2 linked regions of the Prolixibacter sp. NT017 genome follow. The main gene of each other region encodes a partner of the protein of the gene in region 2 in a complex. Links are inferred from orthologs where the notes say so. Each region holds a gene or a part of one and is shown on either strand. Other genes may lie near its edges.

Region 1 (8,015 bases), 270 kb from region 2 along the record:
ATTGCGAGCCAGGTGTTAATGTATTTTCAACATACAAAGGCGGAGGTTACACGACAATGAGCGGAACCTCAATGGCGGCGCCGCACATGGCCGGGATTCTGCTAATGACGGGGGGAAAGCCAGTTGCAGATGGAGTTGTTTCTGGTGACCCGGATGGAAATCCAGATCCGATAGGAATTCAGTAACTGAAAATTAATAAAGGCCGCAATTTGCGGCCTTTATTAATAATGGAAAGACTAAAGTTATTTATAGATTACAATACGTCCAATACCGATTGAAGGTGTTGTGTCACTTCATCGGCGAATTTCTCCAGTTCCGGTGTTGCAACAGGTTTCATCGCTTCCATCGGATTTACCGTCGAGACTTCGATTTTTCCTTCGGGAGTTTCCTGCACAACGACGTTGCAGGGAAGCATAATTCCAATCTTGTCGTTACTCTCGAGTGCCTGATGCGCTAAAGCCGGGTTGCAGGCCCCCAGAATTTTGTACTTTCTGAAGTCCACATCGATTTTCTTTTTCAGCGTATCTTTCACATCAATTTCGGTAATAACACCAAAACCCTGGTCCTTCAAGGCCGATGTGACTTTGTCTAAAGCATTTTCAAATGAGGTATCAGTTAATGTTTTTGCCAGATAAAATTCCATAATATATCTCCTTTTTGTTGTTACTAACAAGTAATTTGAAAAACTGTTCAGTTCCTGTTCTTTTAAAACAGTACCAAATCAAAAATATTGAAAAATGTAGATATATAAAATAGTGGCTTATTTGAATTTATTTTAAAAGAAACGAGGCAATGCCCTATGCATCGCCCCGTTTGCCATGGAAAGTTAATGTGAACCTTAGATATCAACGTTTAGTTTGTGTGTTTTTCAAACGCCGTCAGATGAGCTCCATCAGCATTGATGAAATTATTGTAGATGGTTGTTAAATCGGGAAGAACCGTTCTTCCTAGCGCATTATTGAGCGAATCAAGTTCGAGTTGCTCAATAATGGCTCCGGTTTCCATTGCCTGAAGTAGGGAAACTCCACCATAAGTGATGGCTTCATCGTAAGCGTCAGACATATCGTCATCGTTATATAAGCCGATACCAAGATCAACTTCTCCGTCTTTTGTCGGGTCAGTTTCACTATACTTGACAAATAGGTTCTGAAGAACTTTCCAGTGACGATATTCAGCTTCGGAAATATTCCCCAGAATGGGCATCGTCGAATAGGTTTGGCCTAAAGTAGTGTATACTTCGTAGGCCATTTTCTCCAATTTCACCAGGTAGATTAAATCATTCAACTCGGCTTCAGACAGTGTTGCTGTGGTTGTTCCGTCAGTGGTGCCGCAGGGACCGAGTCCGCATGGACAATCGTTGGTATAAGGTCCCAAGCCACATCCCGGACAGGTTCCACCTCCACCATTTCCAGGAGCGGTTTGATCTTCCAGGATATCCGTTACAACGGGATCCAGAATTGTTAAATCTTCTTCTGAAAAGAAGTCTCCAAAATCGTCAGCTATCAGCTCCCAATTATATTCGACTCCTACTTTCAGGAGGTTCCAGTTGTACGCTTTCAGGTGATGTGGCTCGGCAGTCTCCAAACAGCTGTAAACAGCCAACGCCTCGGAAATAGCAGCGTCAGTAGCAGAAGTTGTGGCCTTGGAGACATTCAGGATTTCGAGACACTCGATGAGATACCCCACCTTGAATGCCTTGGTCACATCGTCGCCTGCAAAGTCAAGCATACTACTATAAACCGTTGTGAAGTCATCATTTTCATCATCGAAGACACCGGGGCCATAGGCAACGCCATCACCATCGCGGGTTGGGTCATCGAGGTTGTCGTAGGTTGCAATCAGATCGCTGATACGTGTCCAGTGTACCAGTTCGCTCGCTGCAGTATGTTCAAAAACCGGATTGTCGGGAAACAACGCGCTTAATTCGCTGTACAGATCGTGAGCGAGCTTTTCCGTTTTGGCCAACGTAAGCAGATCCACCTCCCAAACTTCCAGATCTTCGTTCAACTGTGCGGTCATCATCGCTCCTTCCTTTGACTTCTCCGGGCCATCCGTTATTGAGTTGTCCTGTGTACAGGAAGGAATGAATAAGCCAAGCAACAGCAGGTAGCTGATGAAAGACAATACATACTTTTTCATGGAAACAGACTTTTTAAAGGTTAATTTTTTGTTGAGGAACAAGGTTGGGTCTGAAACATAGCGTAGATAAACAGTCAGCCGAATTGTAAAGACCATTTATCTGCAAATAGGAATACACGATTCTTCTCTCTTTTATCGGGATAAAAAAGAAATGAGAATCACTTTAAATAGTTGAGGAAGATGGATGGTGATACTTTAGTCTGGTTGGGGAAGCAGTTGTTTGCCGAAAAATCGTATGGTCTGGTTTAGACAACTAAATTACAATTTCTTATCGTAAAAAGGAATATGCTTATTGCAAAAAAAGAAAACCCCGGCCGTAGCCAGGGTCTTCAGTTATCGTAAATGAATGAATTCTATTCCTGTGCAGCCAGCAGGATTTCCATGATTTTCTTACCAGCTGTGGTAACAGAAGTTCCGGGGCCAAAGATGGCCACGACACCAGCATCGTAAAGGTACTGGTAGTCCTGTGAAGGAATTACTCCACCGGCAATCACCATGATGTCCTCGCGACCCAGTTTCTTCAGTTCCTCGATGACGGCAGGCACCAGTGTTTTATGCCCGGCAGCCAATGAAGATACTCCCAGCACATGCACGTCGTTTTCGACGGCTTGCTTGGCAGCTTCTTCCGGAGTCTGGAACAGCGGTCCCATATCCACGTCAAAACCGAGGTCGGCATAACCGGTCGCTACCACTTTGGCACCGCGGTCGTGTCCGTCCTGTCCCATTTTAGCAATCATGATACGCGGCTGACGTCCTTCTTTCTCTGCAAATTTTTCGACGAGACTGCGAGCCTCACCGAACTCTTTATCGTTTTTCGCTTCTGATGAATACACTCCTGAAATGGTTCTGATTACTGCTTTGTAACGTCCGACAACTTTTTCACAAGCATAGGAAATTTCTCCCAAAGTTGCACGCTTTTTCGCTGCATCGATGGCGAGTTCCAGCAAGTTCCCTTTTCCGGTTTCCGCGCAACGGGTAATGGCTTCCAGCGAAGCTTTCACCTCAGCTTCGTTTCGTTCGGCACGCAGTTTTTCCAAACGGGCAAGTTGCGATTTCCGCACAGCGGTATTGTCAATTTCCAGAATGTCAATCGGATCCTGCTTGTCGAGTTTGTAACGGTTCACACCAACAATGGTCTGACTTCCCGAGTCAATGCGTCCCTGTGCACGGGCAGCAGCCTCTTCTATACGCATTTTCGGAACGCCGGTTTCGATGGCTTTCGCCATACCGCCAAGCTCTTCTACCTCTTCAATCAGCTTCCACGCTTTGTCGGCCAATTCTTTGGTCAACGATTCCACGTAGTAAGAACCTGCCCAAGGATCGAGTGAACGACAAATTTCGGTTTCCTGCTGAATATAAAGCTGCGTGTTACGAGCAATACGTGCAGAAAAATCGGTTGGCAGCGCGATTGCTTCATCGAGTGCGTTGGTGTGCAGCGACTGGGTGTGTCCCAGTGCGGCAGCCATGGCTTCGATTGCTGTACGTCCAACGTTGTTAAACGGATCCTGCTCGGTCAACGACCAGCCGGAAGTTTGTGAGTGGGTACGCAGTGCCATCGATTTCGGGTTCTTCGGACCGAATTTCTTCACGATTTTGGCCCAGAGCATACGGGCTGCACGCATCTTGGCAATTTCCATGAAGTGGTTCATTCCGATTGCCCAGAAGAATGAAAGGCGAGGCGCAAATGCATCCACATCCAGACCCGCTTTTATTCCGGTTCGGATATAATCCAGTCCGTCGGCCAAAGTGTATGCCATTTCGATGTCGGCTGTAGCACCGGCTTCCTGCATATGGTATCCCGAAATGGAGATAGAGTTGAATTTCGGCATATTCTTCGAGGTAAACTCGAAAATGTCGGCGATGATTTTCATCGAGAATTCCGGCGGATAGATGTAAGTATTCCGCACCATGAACTCCTTCAGAATATCGTTTTGGATGGTTCCGGAAAGTTGCTCCAGTGTAGCACCCTGTTCCAGCCCAGTCACAATGTAGAAGGCCATAATCGGGAGAACGGCTCCGTTCATGGTCATCGAAACAGACATTTTGTCGAGCGGAATTTCGTCGAACAGGATTTTCATATCCAGAATCGAGTCGATGGCTACACCGGCTTTACCAACGTCACCTACTACGCGAGGATGGTCGGAGTCATAGCCACGGTGCGTTGCCAGATCGAATGCTACCGACAAACCTTTTTGTCCGGCAGCCAGGTTGCGGCGATAGAACGCATTCGATTCCTCTGCAGTCGAGAATCCGGCGTACTGGCGAATGGTCCAGGGGCGCATGGCGTACATGGCTGAGTAGGGACCCCGCAAAAATGGCGGCAGACCAGCGGCGTAATTCAGGTGTTCCATGCCTTCCAAATCGGCCTTGGTGTACACCGGTTTCACCGGAATTTGCTCCGGTGTTACCCAATCTTTTGAGATGTGGTTCTTTTCGGTCCACTCTTTCTCACTGTCTGTGCAGGTGGCTTTAGAACCTTTTATATTGATGTCTTTAAAATTCGGTTTCATTGCTTGAGTATTTTTTAGTGATGAATCATCGTTGCCTTCCGGGAAACCGGAAATCATCTTTTGCTCATCCCTTAATTAATTCCCAGTTTTTTATTGTAATCCTTCAGTGCTTCCAGTAAGTTGGTTTTCACATGAACGAAATTTTCGATGCCTTTGGCCTTGAGGTCGTCGGCGCAAGCCGGTGCTCCGGCAATTACGAAAATCGCATCATCTTTAATCAACTCGAAAGCCTGAGGTCCGAATTCGATGTATTCATCATCCGATGAGCAAAGCACGATAATATCGGCGTTGGCTTCTTTAGCGGCGTTCACACCAGCTTCAACACTGGCAAAGCCGTTGTTGTCGACAACTTCGTAACCGGCAATGGCGAAGAAATTGGACGAGAACTGCGCGCGGGCCTTGCGCATCGCCAGGTTACCGATGGTGAGCATAAATGCTTTTGGACGTTTTTTCGCTTTGGCGAAAACATCAGTTGCGTAACGCAGTTTTTCAAACTCGTCGGCACCACGGAACAGGCAAATAGGCTCTGCTTCTGCGCCGTCAATCTTTTGGCAAACAGGCTCGAAAAAGTGAGCGTTGAATTCAATCTTCGCTTGCTCGCTGAAGTTCGGGAATTGGTTAACACCCAACAGGCTTTCTTTCCGAATAGCAACTGCTTTGCGGCGTTTGTCTGCCATCTCGTTGACACGTTCCTGTACGAAGCCGGCACGGAAAGCAGCGAGGAAGCCACCTTTTTCCTGAACTTCCAGGAAGAGTTTCCAGGCCTCTTCAGCAATGGAATCGGTGAGTGACTCAATATAATAAGAACCAGCACCCGGGTCAACAATCTTATCGAGGTGTGATTCTTCTTTTAACAGAATCTGTTGGTTGCGGGCAATTCGTTCAGAAAACTCGCTGGTTTCTTCGAAAAACGAATTGAACGGAAGAACAGTCATTGAATCGGTTCCGCCCAGTGCAGCCGACATGGCTTCAGTCTGTGTCCGCAACATATTGACGTAGGCGTCATAAACGGTTTTGTTCCAGACAGAAGTTTCGGAGTGAACCTTCATCTTACCGGCACAACGGCAAATACCATCTTTGCATTCTCCTTCGCAATCACAGGTTTCGTCACATTGGCATTCGGGTTTGTAAGCCGAAACAATCTGAGCCCAAAGCAGGCGACCGGCACGCAGTTTGGCCAGCTCCATGAAATAGTTTCCGCCAATACCGAGATTGAAACGAATTTTCGGTGCTGCCACTCCTGCGTTCATTCCCAACTCAGTCAGCTGGCTCAGGTATTCAGCACCCATAGCCAGTGAGAAAGCCAGTTCCTGAACGCAGGAAGAACCTGCGTTGTTGAAGTTCTTTCCGTCGATTGCAATGACTTGCAGATTGGGCATTTCAGCCGCCGCGTCCACCGCTTTCTTCACGGTAGTGAAAGTATCAGTGTCCGATGCCGGCATTTTGCCTTTCAGCACCAGTTCGCTTAGCGCATCATAGTTGATAGAAGCATTGACCGTCTTCGGGTCATAACCTCTTTTTTTCGTATGAGCGATAAAAGCTTCAGCTAACTGTGGCACATGGCCCGAAACAACAAAGTTGATTTCAGCTGCTTCGAGACAAATATCTTTCAGTAAAACATCCAGATCGGAATCAGAGATGACCTTGCCATCAGCAATAACGAATCCGAGCGAATTCACTCCCTTATTCAGAATCGTCAATGCTTTAGCGTTGGCTGCAGCCAGGTCGGTTACCTGAATATCCTGTCGAATGAACCAGTCGTTATTTTGCTTTCTGTTTCCACGCACGTAAGGATAACTGCCGGGAAGCGCGTTGAGATATCCTTTGTCCTCCAGGTTTTCCTGGCGGTAGAACGGTTGAACGTTAAACCCTTCGTTGGTGCGCCAAACAAGGGCTCTCTCATAATCCTTCCCCTTCAGGTCGGTATTGATTTTCTCAACCCATTCTTTGGTTGATACAGGTGGAAAATCTTTAAACAGGTTTATATCTTTCTCTGCCATAACAATGTAACTGTTTAGAAAAATCGTGGCCAAAGTTAAAGGTTTTATACTAGTTGTTTCTAAAAAATCTACGCTTTTTTACTGAATTTGATAATAATCATGAGTTTGGATTTGGAAGAGGGAGAGGTTACTGAAGAGAAAATTATTTATGACACTGTAACCATCTTCTCCCGGCTCCGTATCAACTAATAACTTTGCGTATTTTTTAGTTTGTTTTTGGGGTTTATTTTGATCAAATGCAAAGTTAAATGGTTTTGGTTGTCAGTCGTATAGACTGACATATTAGGGTAATATTAGTTGTTTGATTAAAAGGTGACAGAAGCCATTCTGCCACCTTTTATTTTTTTGGGATGGTTCGATCAATGATCTTCAAAAAAGGATATTTCTATCTGAAAACAATAGCCTTTAGGGGAAGTGTGATAGAGTATAATTATAAAAATGATAATATGTGAATATTATAATATGTTATCACAGGATTACTCTTCCACGTGAAATTTCAGTTGTTCTCTCGATAAAAACTTATCAGCAGCTGGCCCTATTTTAGTTCATCAATTTTTTCCGGCGGTTGGGCTAGTACAGCTTTTTGCCCTTTCTGTACAATGGGGCGCTGCAACAACCTCGGGTTCTCTATCAGAATCTGAAGCCACTCTTCGGTTGAAAATTCTTTCCCTTTCAGCTCTTTTTTGTAATAATCTTCCTGTTTGCGAACGAGATCTTCAGCTTTTAAGCCGGTTTGTTTCAGCAGTGTGGTGAGCTCGTTAACCGAGAGATTATCCTTCAAATAGAGACGTACTTCGTGTTCGATGTTGTTTTCTTCGAGGTACTTAAGACCGGCACGCGATTTGGCACAGCGTGGATTGTGGTAAATGGTCATCATAGTTCAGCGAATTAAATTACTGTTATCAGTCATGAACAGTTTGCCGGGCATTCAGTTTAAGAGAAACAAAAAAGTATCTTACAGACCGTGTATTCACGGCAAACACCAACAAATACTGAGGACGCATGGACGCGGATGTTATCATATTTGATTTTGACGGAACACTGGCCGATTCGGCGCCGGTGATGGCTGATTGTGCCAATGAGCTGGCGGAGAAATATCGTTACCCAAAGACAGATGACTGGCGGAAAAACCGGAACAAAAGTACCAAAGAACTTCTGCGCGAATCGGGAATTTCATGGTACCGGCTTCCTTTTTTCATGCGTGACATGAAGCGAATGTTCCGAAGTAAGATGACATCGGTGAAGCCGTTCGAGGGAATTAAAGAAATGCTGGATGCCTTAAGTCGTGACAAGCGGCTGCTGGTGTTAACGAGTAACAAATTCGAAGTAGTAACCGAATTCCTGAAACGAAATGGCCTTGAATATT
Region 2 (7,865 bases):
GCTTGCGGGCTACTACCAGCTCGGCAATCATTTCGGTTACATTGGCACCAATCAGGTGGGCGCCGAGCAATTCGCCGTATTTGGCATCGAAAATCAGTTTCACAAAACCGTCGGCAGCACCGGCCGATTTTGCTTTACCGGATGCCGTGAACGGGAATTTACCGACTTTCAGTTCGTAACCAGCTTCCTTCGCAGCTTTCTCGGTCATACCGACTGAAGCAATCTCAGGGGTGGTGTACGTGTTGGCCGGAATATTTCCATAATCGAGCGGCTGCGGATTTTCACCGGCAATCTTCTCAACACAGATAATACCTTCGGCGGAAGCCACGTGTGCCAGTGCCGGTCCGTGAACGATATCACCGATGGCATAAACACCTTCCACGTTGGTGCGGTAATAATCGTCTACCTTGATTTTACCTTTCTCGGTAGCAATCTTCATCTCTTCCAGGCCAATGCCCTCGAGGTTCGGCTCGATACCAACCGCTGAAAGTACGATGTCGGCTTCAATCTGCTCTTCGCCTTTCTTGGTTTTCACGGTTACCTTGCATTTCTTGCCTGAAGTGTCAACCTTTTCGACCGAAGAATTCACCATTACTTTCATACCCATTTTCTTGAACGAGCGTCCAAGCTGAGCAGCTACATCGGCGTCTTCGTTCGGAACCAGGGTCGGCATGAATTCGACCAACGTTACTTTGGTTCCGATAGCTGAATAGAAATAGGCAAACTCGCTTCCGATGGCTCCGGACCCGACAACCACCATGCTTTCGGGTTGTTTATCGAGTGAAAGAGCCTCGCGGTAACCGATAATTTTTTTACCATCCTGCGGCAGGTTGGGCAGCTGCTTCGAGTGAGCACCTGTGGCCAACAGAATGTGCTTGGCTGTATACTTTTCTTTTTTCCCTTTGCTGTCGGTTACTTCAACGGTGTTTTTGGCAACGAGCTTTCCAAAACCTTCAATCTTTTCAACTTTATTCTTCTTGAAAAGAAACTGAACGCCGTTGCTCATGCCACCGGCTACGTCACGACTTCGTTTTACCATGCTGGTAAAATCGGCCTTGATATCGCCGTCGATGGCTACACCGTAATCGGCTGCGTGTTTGGTATATTCGAAAACCTGCGCGCTTTTCAGCAACGATTTGGTCGGAATACATCCCCAGTTCAGGCAGATTCCACCCACGTTTTCTTTCTCAACTACAGCTACTTTTAAACCGAGCTGCGAGGCCCTGATAGCGGCAACATATCCGCCCGGACCACTTCCTATAACTAAAAGATCGTAGTTCATTTTTTTATCAATCGTTTTCCGGAAAAAAATTTTTCACTTCTTCCAACAAAGAAAAGTTCGTTATGTTCGGGGAAGCCGTAAGCAAAAAAAGCCGCCCCTTGCGGAACGGCTTTTTGGTAGTACAAATATTTTATTCGCCAAATACTTCTTTCAGCTTTTGCTCCAACGCCGGACCACGAAGGTTTTTAGCGATGATCTTTCCATCTTTATCCAACAACAGTGAGTGCGGAATACTGGTCACGCCATATTCGCGGGCCACTTTATTGTTCCAGTATTGCAGGTCGGAAACCTGGTGCCAGGTCAGGTGATCATCCTTAATGGCTTTCACCCACGCGTCATGATCACGATCGAGTGATACTCCCAGAACCGTGAAGCCTTTATCCTTGTACTCGTTGTACACTTTTACCACGTTCGGATTTTCCTGACGACAGGGAGCACACCACGATGCCCAGAAATCGAGCAGTACATATTTTCCGCGAAGTGAAGACAATGTAAATGGATTTCCGTCCGGATCGTTCATGGTAAAATCGGGAGCCACGGCACCAATTCCGGTTACACGACGCTGATCGGCCATCTTCTGCAGCTCTTTTACATAAATCGATTCCTTGATAGAAGGATCGAAGGATGCAATTAATGTATCCAGATCATTGTATGTTGCAGTCTGTCCAAACTGCCACAAAGCAACGAAAGGAGCAACTGTGCTGTTTTTGTGCTCACGAATAAAATTCTTGGCAAAAACTTTCTGGTTGTCAACCATTGCCTCGATGTCAATCTGGGCTTTCTTCATGCCGTCTTCATCTCCACTCATGCGGGCTTTGGCATATCGTTGCTGAATATCTTTAGCCTCGCTGGAAAGACGCTTCATTTCATCAGTAAACTGCGTGAAAATTTCGTTAGACTCGGAACCGGTAACCACCGTTTTGTCCAAACTATCGGCGTAAGCTTTCACATTAATCTTTCCGTTTTCAGCAAAGAACTGGGAAACCAGTTTCTTCTGACCTAAACGAATAACGCGCAATTCAGGTAAATCCGTCTTGCCTTTCAGCACAAAATTGCCGTCCTCAAGCTTGGCTGTGTCTTCCACATTCCACTTGGTTCCGTCGTATTTTAACAAAGCCACTTCACCAGTATTCTGGCCCTGGATATTTCCTTTAATAATAAATCCATCAGGTGATGAACAAGCTGCAAAAGCCGACAAGGCAAGCAGCAAAAACAGGAATTTTTTCATTCGATTTAGTTTTTTCATAGTTGCTTATACTATCCTTCTATCAGATATTTTCTTACTCTAACAAAACAATAATTGAACATATTTCAATGTGATAAACAAAGTTATCAAAAGATCTGAATCAGTAAAACGAATCTCAAATTCCTGGATTACATAACGTACACCGCAATATTTTTCTGAGTTTCAGGAGTTGTCATTAGCCGTTCAGGCAAAGTTATTCCGGCTTTTCATCTTTGCTTTCGAACGTTTTGAAGTAGATATCGAGCAACCTTCGGGCAGCCACAAACGAACTGATCTCGTCACTCAGAACTGCTTTTTCCATTCCATCCAACTGCTTTTTTATCTCCGGATTACCATAAAAATTGTTTCTCAGCGTTTCGTTTACCGATTCGTACATCCAGTATTTTGCTTGTTCCCGACGACGGTAATTGAAAAATCCATTCTTCCGGGTCCGATTAACGTAGTCATTCACCGTATCCCAAACTTCGGTGATGCCTGTGCCTACCAGCGATGAACAGGTGAGCACCTTCGGAATCCATCCCGATTCCGTGGGCGGGAAAAGATGCAGTGCATTGCGGAATTGCGAAGCGGCCATGTTGGCTTTCTCGATGTTACTGCCATCAGCCTTGTTGATGGCTATGGCATCGGACATCTCGATGATGCCGCGTTTGATTCCCTGCAACTCGTCGCCAGCTCCCGCTATTTGAATTAACAGGAAGAAATCGACCATCGAGTGCACTGCTGTTTCGGATTGTCCAACTCCTACGGTTTCGATAAAAATGGTATCAAATCCAGCGGCTTCGCATAGAACAATAGTTTCTCTTGTCTTCCGGGCCACGCCGCCCAGCGAACCTGCCGAAGGACTGGGACGGATGTAAGCGTTGGGATCACCAGACAAGCTTTCCATCCGGGTTTTGTCACCAAGAATTGAACCTTTCGTCCGCTCGGAACTTGGGTCAATGGCAAGAACGGCCAGCTTTCCACCATTTCCGGTGATGTGCTTGCCCAACGCCTCGATAAATGTACTTTTTCCCGCTCCGGGCACACCGGTAATTCCCAACCGGGTTGAGTTCCCGGCAAACGGCAGGCATTTAATAATAATGTCCTGCGCCAGCTGCTGATGTTCGGGATTGCTACTTTCCACCAGCGTTACCGCCTGACTAAGCAGCGTACGGTTTCCATCCAGAATTCCTTTCACATACTCGTCCGCCGGAAGCAATTTGCGTTTTCGTTTGCTCAGAAACCGCTTCACAGAATCTTCATTCACCGAATCGGGCTGCTCAATTCCTTTATTTACGTTCAATCCGAGGTAGTTCGGATCATTTTCAGGGTGGTCGTTATGATGATTATCCTTGCTCATTTTATTGTTCACTTTCCTGCGAAATTACAATTTTTTACCCCGTTTACACGGAATAATCAGCGTATTCGGACATAAAAAAACCTCCATAAAAATGGAGGTTCTCCTGATGAATATCTTTGAATCGGGTTATGACTTCACATTTCCGGTAATCCGTAAAATCGTGGTTGGCTGATCGGGATCGTTCGTGATAACCGTAATCGATTTATTCTGACGACCACGCTTGCCATGCGAATTAAAGACCACTTTCAAATCGGTGCTTTGGCCCGGCTTAATAACGGTTGTAGCCGGAGTAACGGCAGTACATCCGCACGATGCCCGGATGCGACGGATAACCAAATCGCTCTTACCGGTATTCTTAATCTGGAAAACGTGATTCACTTTCTGTCCTTCACTGATTTCGCCGAAATTAAACACGCGCTCGTCAAAACCAACTTTAGGCGAATTGGCCAACTGTTGCGGAGTGAGTTTCGAAAAGTCTTCCACAATCGTAGCGCTAACACCAATGGAGTAATTATAGTTCGATTCACCGTTTTCGGTCAAATACACCCGGTCGATCACAAATCCGTATTCTTTCTTTTTCGAGGCATCGTAGGTTACCACGAAATGGCCTTTCTTACCCGGCTCTACCGTCTTCGGAACAATGTCCACTTTCAGATATGACGGTGCCTGCTTCACACCAATCGTCACCGGCTTGTCGCCCAGGTTAACGAATTGAAGGCTGTCGGTTCTGACCTCATCATCTTTAATTTTCACAAAAGCCAGATGATTGGTACGCATCCTGATCAAACCTACCTCGCGCGGGTAAAGCTCTTCAGGTGTTTTCACGCGGGGAATCACCTTACCGCGAATCTTCAGAACCACCATCGGATTCGTTGCATTTGAGGAGATACTAATCGTCTTGGTAAAATTTCCCGGACGGTTACGCGGATTGTAAGTTACCCTGATATGGCCCTCGTCACCGGGTGACACAGGTTTCCGGGTCCACTCCGGGGTTGTACAACCACACGAAGAACGCACATAGGAAACAATCAAAGGCGCATTACCCGTATTTTTAAATTTGAAATCATACGATACATTCCCTTGTTCTTCCTTGAATGTACCAAAGTTATGTTCCAGGTTATCGAATTTTATGGTGGCCCGGTTTTGTGCGACCGCCGAATTCAAACCCGCCATGAACAGAAATAATACTAAAACAGAAACAGTTCTCTTCATAATACAACATTTTATCTGAACAAAACTAATAAAATTATGATTCGCTTATTGAGACCAACTTCAGATAATGGCCTGTAAAAGCACCAGTTTTAACATTCTTTAATTCTATTTAGGAATTAGGCAGCGTCCGGCTCTTTACGTTCTAATAACGTTGTACTTTGGGAATTTCGTATCTTCGACAAAAACTATGATCTATGGAACTATCGCAGGTTTTGTTGCTGGTTCTGGTCGGATTTACCGCCGGGATCGTTAGTGGAGCACTCGGTGTGGGCGGCGGTATTGTCCTGATTCCGGCTTTGGTCTATCTCTTCGGAATGGAACAACACACCGCGCAGGGAACCAGTTTGGCTATCCTCTTACCGCCTACCGGGATTCTGGCAGCCATGGCTTACCAGAAACAGGGTTTCATCAACTGGAAATATGCTATTATCATTACCTTAATCTTCGTTTTGGGTGCCTGGGTTGGAGCACAGTTTTCCATCGCCGTTCCCGAGAAGTTGATGCGACGAATCTTTGCGTTATTCCTGTTAATTGTCGGAGCTAAAATGTTTTTTGGAAAATGATGGAATTGAAGAAAGAGATACAACAACTGGCACAACAATATTTCAACGACACGGTCGCCATCCGTCGCCACTTACACCAATACCCCGAGTTGTCATTCGAAGAGTTTGAAACCTCCGATTTTATCCAAAAGCAATTGGACGAAATAGGTGTTTCCTATCGGACGGGAATTGTCAAAACCGGCATCATTGCCCGGCTTGACGGAAAACTGCCGGGAGGACGAACGATTGCGTTGCGCGCTGACATCGATGCCCTTCCGATTGTCGAAAACTCAAACGATAGTTACTGCTCCCTCAACCGGGGCGTGATGCATGCCTGCGGACACGATGCACACTCCGCCTCTTTATTGGGAGTTATTCGAATCTTGAAGAAACTGGAACACAAACTTCGCGGTACGTTCCTGTTTATCTTCCAGCCGGGAGAAGAACAATTCCCCGGAGGCGGAAAACTGTTATTGGAATCGGGAGCATTGAACGATCCGAAACCGGAACTGATTCTGGCTCAACATGTGCTACCGGAAATGGAAGCCGGCCATGTTGGTTTCCGACCCGGGATGTATATGGCTTCCGGCGACGAAATCTTTTTCACCGTTAGGGGAAAAGGCGGACACGGAGCTTTGCCACACAAACTGACGGATACCGTTTTAACAACCGCACACATCATTACTGCGCTGCAGCAAGTAGTGAGCCGTAACGCTCCGGCCGATATCCCATCGGTGCTTTCTTTCGGAAGAGTAATTGCTGAAGGAGCCACAAACATCATCCCCGATGAAGTGTATGTATCCGGTACGTTCCGCACCATGGACGAAACCTGGCGAGCCGAAGCGAAGGAACGGATTCAAAAAATCGGCCAGGCAATAGCCGAAGGCATGGGAGCTACCTGTGAGTTTCAAATCAACCATGGCTACCCCATGCTGATGAACGACCACGAGGTGACCAAACAGGCCCGCGAGTTTGCCGTCGAATATCTGGGTAAAGAAAGAGTAGAAGACATGGGATTGCGAATGACCTGCGAAGATTTTGCCTATTATTCGCAACAATTTCCGGTTGCCTTTTTCCGCTTTGGCGTGAAGAAACCCGGAAGCAGCGAAACCGCATCACTGCACTCGCCCACTTTCGACATCGACGAAAAAGCGTTGGAAACTTCTGTTGGACACATGGCCTACCTGGCGGCCCGTTTCTCGCAGCAGAAAAAGGAATAAGCTAAACTAGTCTGTCAGACCTTCGTCCCGGTACAACTTCGGACGTCGGTCCTGCAACCAGTTATTTCGATTTGTCAACGATTTGTCACGGGCCTGAAGCGGATCAATGGTTGTCATCAGCACCTGCTCTTTAGTAGCGTCTGCTTCGGCTAGTATTTCTCCTTTTACTCCACAAATCAGGCTGCTTCCCGTAAAGGTAAGCTCCCTCTCCTGTCCGATTCGATTAGCTAAAGCGACGAAATACCGATTGGTGACGGCGTGTGCCGGAACTGTCCTTTGGGCCAGGCCGGGCAATACCAAATTGCTGAGATGACAAACAATGTCGGCTCCTTTCAGCCCCATGATTCTCCAGGCTTCGGGGAAAACCCAGTCGAAACAAATTAGCATTCCCACGCGCACTTCACCCAACAAAAAAACCGGAAAACCTGTGTCTCCCGGTTCAAAAATATCTTTCTCGTTCAAAAACAAATGTGCTTTCCGGTACGTACCGATCACACCATCTGCATCGAGTAAAACAGCCGAATTGAAAAGTTTGTCACCGTATCGCTCGTTAAATCCTGTCGCAATCGCGAATTGGTGTTTCCTGCATTCTTCCGTAAGGAAGGAAAGAAAATGGCTTTCTTCCACGCATTCGGAAAGCGACCAGGCTTCTTCCTGTGAGGAAAATGCATAACCTGAATTTGCCAGTTCAGGAAGGACGACCAAATCGGCCGCTGCAGCCTCTTTCAACAAAGAGCGAAGCCTGGCAACCGTCGCATCAGTATCTCCTATAACGGGCGCAAACTGAACCGTGGCAATCTTCATTTCCATCAAAAGATGAATAAATTATTCGTCTCCAAACGAAACTCCAAGATTCCGGCCTTTCAGAATCAGTGGGTCAGACGGATCAACTAACCGCAATTTTCCGCCAACCTCATCCAGCGGGACAGCTGCTAAATCATTGTTCCGAACAGCGACCATATTATTATAGGCTCCGTCGGCAATCAGTTCCGTTGCAAACGCTCCATACTGAGTTGCCAGAATT

The links. Proteins that work in one complex are often made in the same cells at the same time.
Region 1: the proteins of meaB (region 2) and scpA are in contact, whole or in part, in a crystal structure (PDB 8DPB), measured with the Methylorubrum extorquens proteins. The link is inferred for Prolixibacter sp. NT017 from one-to-one orthologs. Residues at the interface, in SOR26638.1 of Methylorubrum extorquens: Arg20, Ala21, Ala24, Arg25, Thr28, Ser32, Arg33, Arg34, His37, Thr98, Gly99, Gly100, Ser101, Ile102, Leu103, Lys106, Thr107, Ala110, Ala113, Ile114, Asp115, Arg116, Ala118, Phe119, Ile120, Arg121, Pro122, Pro124; in SOR27001.1 of Methylorubrum extorquens: Glu577, Glu578, Asn579, Asp580, Gly581, Arg582, Arg583, Arg585, His596, Ala604, Ser605, Ala608, Asp609, Gly611, Phe612, Asp613, Val614, Asp615, Ile616, Gly617, Pro618, Leu619, Glu625, Arg628, Gln629, Val631, Glu632, Asn633, Asp634, Glu661.

What each region holds. Positions count from the first base shown.
Region 1 is NZ_BLAV01000001.1:4,006,846-4,014,860, reverse strand. The notes cover bases 2,072-4,992. They hold scpA (methylmalonyl-CoA mutase), read right to left. Parts: upstream 4,650-4,992; coding sequence 2,493-4,649; downstream 2,072-2,492. Other genes in these bases: GJU87_RS16765 (methylmalonyl-CoA mutase family protein), read right to left, coding at 4,721-4,992; GJU87_RS16775 (DUF2202 domain-containing protein), read right to left, coding at 2,072-2,139. Also shown: GJU87_RS16785 (S8 family serine peptidase), read left to right, coding at 1-185; GJU87_RS16780 (DUF302 domain-containing protein), read right to left, coding at 254-643; more of GJU87_RS16775, read right to left, coding at 853-2,071; more of GJU87_RS16765, read right to left, coding at 4,993-6,649; arsC (arsenate reductase (glutaredoxin)), read right to left, coding at 7,185-7,526; GJU87_RS16755 (HAD-IA family hydrolase), read left to right, coding at 7,652-8,015. UniProt on the Escherichia coli protein: Catalyzes the interconversion of succinyl-CoA and methylmalonyl-CoA. Could be part of a pathway that converts succinate to propionate.
Region 2 is NZ_BLAV01000001.1:3,742,194-3,750,058, forward strand. The notes cover bases 1,795-4,565. They hold meaB (methylmalonyl Co-A mutase-associated GTPase MeaB), read right to left. Parts: upstream 3,868-4,565; coding sequence 2,722-3,867; downstream 1,795-2,721. Other genes in these bases: GJU87_RS15625 (TlpA disulfide reductase family protein), read right to left, coding at 1,795-2,510; GJU87_RS15635 (DUF1573 domain-containing protein), read right to left, coding at 3,994-4,565. Outside these bases: lpdA (dihydrolipoyl dehydrogenase), read right to left, coding at 1-1,282; more of GJU87_RS15625, read right to left, coding at 1,413-1,794; more of GJU87_RS15635, read right to left, coding at 4,566-5,079; GJU87_RS15640 (sulfite exporter TauE/SafE family protein), read left to right, coding at 5,274-5,642; GJU87_RS15645 (M20 family metallopeptidase), read left to right, coding at 5,639-6,841; GJU87_RS15650 (nitrilase-related carbon-nitrogen hydrolase), read right to left, coding at 6,848-7,651; GJU87_RS15655 (ATP-dependent 6-phosphofructokinase), read right to left, coding at 7,667-7,865. UniProt on the Escherichia coli protein: Binds and hydrolyzes GTP. Likely functions as a G-protein chaperone that assists AdoCbl cofactor delivery to the methylmalonyl-CoA mutase (MCM) ScpA and reactivation of the enzyme during catalysis.